Regions from separate parts of the Paenibacillus sp. FSL L8-0502 genome, predicted to be linked through region 1. Evidence: a T-box and tRNA genes for the amino acid it is inferred to sense, from the RefSeq annotation. Region 1 holds a T-box; the other holds one or more tRNA genes.
What was found. A T-box is a leader RNA that pairs with one kind of tRNA and senses whether it is charged. The one in region 1 lies ahead of ileS (isoleucine--tRNA ligase), so its partner is inferred to be a tRNA-Ile.

Region 1 (2,357 bases):
TGCAGGGTTTTGGGCGTTTCAAAGTGCTTGAAACAGACGGGATGACAAAAAAGGGAAGATTCCGTGTCAAAATTGGTAAGTTTGTATAGCTGTAGGCAGGAATCACGAGCTTTCTGTCGAAAGAATTAAGCTATAGCGAAGAACTGGAACGATTTTGCTCTGTACAGTATTCACAAAACGGGGTATGATGACCGATAGATGATAGTGAGCGTCGTGACGCGGAAAATGTATTTTTTGTCAATCTTATAGGAGGTGGACGGCATGCCATTAACGCCATTGGATATACATAACAAGGAATTTGCCCGCCGGCTTCGCGGTTATGATGAGGATCAGGTTAATGAATTTTTGGATCAGGTGATCAAAGATTACGAGGGCGTTATTCGTGAAAATAAAGAACTGAGCACCGAGTTGTTGAACGTACAGGAGAAGCTCGATCATTTCGCGACCATTGAGGATACGCTGAGTAAGACGATTATCGTAGCGCAGGAAGCCGCAGATGAAGTTCGTAACAACGCCAAGAAAGAATCCCAATTGATCGTGAAGGAAGCGGAAAAAAATGCGGACCGTATTGTGAACGAAGCATTGTCCAAATCCCGCAAGATCGCGTTGGAGGTTGAAGAGCTGAAGAAGCAGGCATCGATTTACCGAGCACGGTTTCGTACACTGGTGGAAGCACAGCTTGACTTGTTAAGCCAAGACGGCTGGGAAGCTCTTGAAAACCGGGAACGCGAAGTACTGGAACGCGAGCGTGAGATGAAAGAAATTTACTAATTTCATTTCTGACAAGCTTTTATTAGACGTTGTTAGGGTTGACTTTTCACTTTAAACAGGCTATAACTGTAAATACTATACTGAATTCAATGATTATCCGTCCGTCGGCTGATGGTTGTTATTCAAGGTAACGATGTTGCTGTTTAATATTCGATGAATTTAACATGTTTAATTCGTTGATGGGAACGAGTACGTCATGATTTGTCCCTCAGAGAGTTGGCCTTCCGGTGCAAGCCAACGTTCAGAACATGACCGAAGATCCTCCCGGAGAAGTGAGCTGAAGCGCTTAAGATGTATGGCGTGTGTAAGCAATCACCGTTTGCCATGCGTTATAATGGCGCCCTGCTGTAGTTGAGTGGGGCTCAGAGAGCCGTGATGAGACTGTATTTTTAGAATGGTCTATTTTTACGGAATCAGGGTGGTAACGCGAGCACAGTCTCGTCCCTTTACAGGGATGGGGCTTTTTTTGTTGCTTTTTTTAGGAAATGCTAGGGAAATCAATGATGAGCAGAGAGGGAGTATGACAGTATGAACAGAGTGGATGTTAAAGAAAAAGCACGGTCCCGTGACCTGCGCATCCTGAGCAAATGGAAGCAGGAGGACACATTCCGTAAATCCATCACAAATCGTGAAGGAAAGCCAAATTTTGTGTTCTATGAGGGCCCACCAACAGCTAACGGTAAACCGCATATCGGTCACGTGCTGGGCCGTGTAATTAAGGATTTTGTGGGCCGATATCAGACAATGAAGGGATACCGCGTCGTACGTAAGGCAGGCTGGGACACGCATGGCTTGCCGGTAGAATTAGGTGTACAGAAGCAACTGGGGATCTCCCATAAACCTGAAATTGAAGAATACGGCGTTGAAAAGTTTATAAAAAAATGTAAGGCGAGCGTGTTTGAATACGAGCAACAATGGCGTGATCTAACCGAAGCGATCGGATACTGGACAGACCTCGATAACCCGTACATTACATTGGATAATAACTATATCGAGAGCGTATGGAACATTTTGGCGACCATTCATGAAAAAGATCTGCTGTATCGTGGTCATCGTGTGAGTCCGTATTGTCCGGATTGTCAGACAACGCTAAGTTCTCATGAAGTAGCGCAGGGCTACAAAGATGTAAAGGATCTGAGTGCCACGGCCAAATTCAAGCTGCATAGCAGTGGTGAATATGTACTGGCTTGGACGACAACACCTTGGACCTTGCCGAGTCACGTGGCGCTCGCCGTCAACCCTGAACTGGAATATGCACGTGTGAAGCAGGAAGACGGTGTATACATCGTTGCTAAAAATCTGGTTGAAGACGTCATTAAAGGCGAGCATGAAGTGATTGGCACGCTATCTGGTTCAGAACTGGTTGGCCAAACCTATACCCCGCCATTTACGTATTTTCAGGTTGAGAAGGGTAATCAGATTCTGGGTGCGAAGTTCGTAACAGATTCCAGCGGTACAGGTATCGTTCATATGGCTCCAGCGCATGGTGAGGATGATTACCGGGTATGTCGTGAAAATGGTGTTGAGTTCATTAACGTGGTGGATCTTCAAGGTAACTATGTAGAGGAAATCACTGATTTTGCAGG
Region 2 (2,357 bases), 2.5 Mb from region 1:
ATCGTATCTAGGTTCTAACTTGGTACCGTAAACCGGTGCGAGGACAGTGTCAGGTGGGCAGTTTGACTGGGGCGGTCGCCTCCTAAAGAGTAACGGAGGCGCCCCAAGGTTCCCTCAGAATGGTTGGAAATCATTCGAAGAGTGCAAAGGCAGAAGGGAGCTTGACTGCGAGACCTACAAGTCGAGCAGGGACGAAAGTCGGGCTTAGTGATCCGGTGGTACCGCATGGAAGGGCCATCGCTCAACGGATAAAAGCTACCCTGGGGATAACAGGCTTATCTCCCCCAAGAGTCCACATCGACGGGGAGGTTTGGCACCTCGATGTCGGCTCATCGCATCCTGGGGCTGAAGTAGGTCCCAAGGGTTGGGCTGTTCGCCCATTAAAGCGGTACGCGAGCTGGGTTCAGAACGTCGTGAGACAGTTCGGTCCCTATCTGTCGTGGGCGTAGGAAATTTGAGAGGAGCTGTCCTTAGTACGAGAGGACCGGGATGGACGTACCGCTGGTGTACCAGTTGTTCCGCCAGGAGCACCGCTGGGTAGCTATGTACGGAAGGGATAAGCGCTGAAAGCATCTAAGCGTGAAGCCCCCCTCAAGATGAGATTTCCCAATTAGTAAGACCCCTTGAAGACGACGAGGTAGATAGGTTGGGGGTGGAAGTGCAGTAATGCATGGAGCTGACCAATACTAATCGGTCGAGGGCTTATCCTAAAAAATAAAACGCAAATGAGTTTCGGATCCAGTTTTCAGGGTGTAACCTTGAACGTATGTACAAGTGACATACAACAAGCGCATGGCTATTCATTCACACGACAAGTGGTGAGCCGAATAACCGTACGGAAGAATTTGCGTAGCAAATTCATGTTTGGTGGCGATAGCGGAGGGGTTCCACACGTACCCATCCCGAACACGACCGTTAAGCCCTCCAGCGCCGATGGTACTTGGACCGCAGGGTCCTGGGAGAGTAGGACGTCGCCAAGCGATATCCTTTAGAGGATGATAATGTTTTACATGTTAGGGCCTTTAGCTCAGCTGGTTAGAGCGCACCCCTGATAAGGGTGAGGTCGGTGGTTCGAGTCCACTAAGGCCCACCACTTCTAGAATAACAAAAAATTGGGGCCATAGCTCAGCTGGGAGAGCGCCTGCCTTGCACGCAGGAGGTCAGCGGTTCGATCCCGCTTGGCTCCACCAATATTCCCTGATAGCTCAGTTGGTAGAGCACTCGACTGTTAATCGAGTTGTCACAGGTTCGAGTCCTGTTCGGGGAGCCATATTTTGAATATTTCTGAATTTTATATATTAAGGTGGCGGCGTAGCTCAGCTGGCTAGAGCGTACGGTTCATACCCGTGAGGTCGGGGGTTCGATCCCCTCTGCCGCTACTCGGAGAGATACCCAAGTGGCTATAAGGGGACCCTCTGCTAAGGGGTTAGACTGCGAAAGTGGTGCGAGGGTTCGAATCCCTCTCTCTCCGCCATCAATTTATTGAGACCAGAACTTATTTTGCAAGGCCCGTTGGTCAAGGGGTTAAGACACCTCCCTTTCACGGAGGTAACAGGGGTTCGAATCCCCTACGGGTCATAATATGGAGGCTTAGCTCAGCTGGGAGAGCATCTGCCTTACAAGCAGAGGGTCGGGGGTTCGATCCCCTCAGCCTCCACCATAAGAAAATTTGAGAATGCCTTTTAATGTCGCGGGGTGGAGCAGTTCGGTAGCTCGTCGGGCTCATAACCCGAAGGTCGTAGGTTCAAATCCTGCCCCCGCAATTAATTTCCTATTGGAAATGCCTCTGGAACTGTGGTGTAGAGGCCTAACATGCCTGCCTGTCACGCAGGAGATCGCGGGTTCGAATCCCGTCAGTTCCGCCATTTTAACTTCATATATAATTGGCATATATAATGCGGTTATATGATGTAGTAATAAAATAAAATATGGCTCGGTAGCTCAGTCGGTAGAGCAGAGGACTGAAAATCCTCGTGTCGGCGGTTCGATTCCGTCCCGAGCCACCTTTCAAGTGGGAAATGAGTAATGTGCCGGTGTAGCTCAACTGGTAGAGCAACTGACTTGTAATCAGTAGGTTGGGGGTTCAAGTCCTCTCGCCGGCACCATTTTGGAGGATTAGCGAAGTGGCCAAACGCATCAGACTGTAAATCTGCTCCCTTACGGGTTCGGTGGTTCGAATCCATCATCCTCCACCAGTCTTTTCATAATCATATGGCGGTCGTGGCGAAGTGGTTAACGCACCGGACTGTGACTCCGGCATTCGTGGGTTCAAGCCCCATCGGCCGCCCTTTATTCTTAATCTATTGGGGATTAGCCAAGCGGTAAGGCAACGGACTTTGACTCCGTCATGCATAGGT

Region 2: it has a tRNA-Ile gene. The T-box ahead of ileS (isoleucine--tRNA ligase) is inferred to sense a tRNA for this amino acid. The anticodon was not compared.

Annotation. Positions count from the first base shown of each region.
Region 1 covers NZ_CP151958.1:3,715,168-3,717,524, reverse strand. The annotation lists gene NSQ57_RS16080 (YlmH/Sll1252 family protein) at 1-89, shown strand, start outside; gene NSQ57_RS16075 (DivIVA domain-containing protein) at 262-771, shown strand; T-box leader at 939-1,220, shown strand; gene ileS (isoleucine--tRNA ligase) at 1,300-2,357, shown strand, end outside.
Region 2 covers NZ_CP151958.1:413,927-416,283, forward strand. The annotation lists rRNA gene NSQ57_RS01765 (23S ribosomal RNA) at 1-710, shown strand, start outside; rRNA gene rrf (5S ribosomal RNA) at 864-980, shown strand; tRNA gene NSQ57_RS01775 (tRNA-Ile) at 1,017-1,093, shown strand; tRNA gene NSQ57_RS01780 (tRNA-Ala) at 1,115-1,190, shown strand; tRNA gene NSQ57_RS01785 (tRNA-Asn) at 1,195-1,270, shown strand; tRNA gene NSQ57_RS01790 (tRNA-Met) at 1,306-1,379, shown strand; tRNA gene NSQ57_RS01795 (tRNA-Ser) at 1,383-1,474, shown strand; tRNA gene NSQ57_RS01800 (tRNA-Glu) at 1,507-1,578, shown strand; tRNA gene NSQ57_RS01805 (tRNA-Val) at 1,585-1,660, shown strand; tRNA gene NSQ57_RS01810 (tRNA-Met) at 1,690-1,763, shown strand; tRNA gene NSQ57_RS01815 (tRNA-Asp) at 1,789-1,865, shown strand; tRNA gene NSQ57_RS01820 (tRNA-Phe) at 1,931-2,003, shown strand; tRNA gene NSQ57_RS01825 (tRNA-Thr) at 2,030-2,105, shown strand; tRNA gene NSQ57_RS01830 (tRNA-Tyr) at 2,110-2,195, shown strand; tRNA gene NSQ57_RS01835 (tRNA-His) at 2,215-2,287, shown strand; tRNA gene NSQ57_RS01840 (tRNA-Gln) at 2,305-2,357, shown strand, end outside.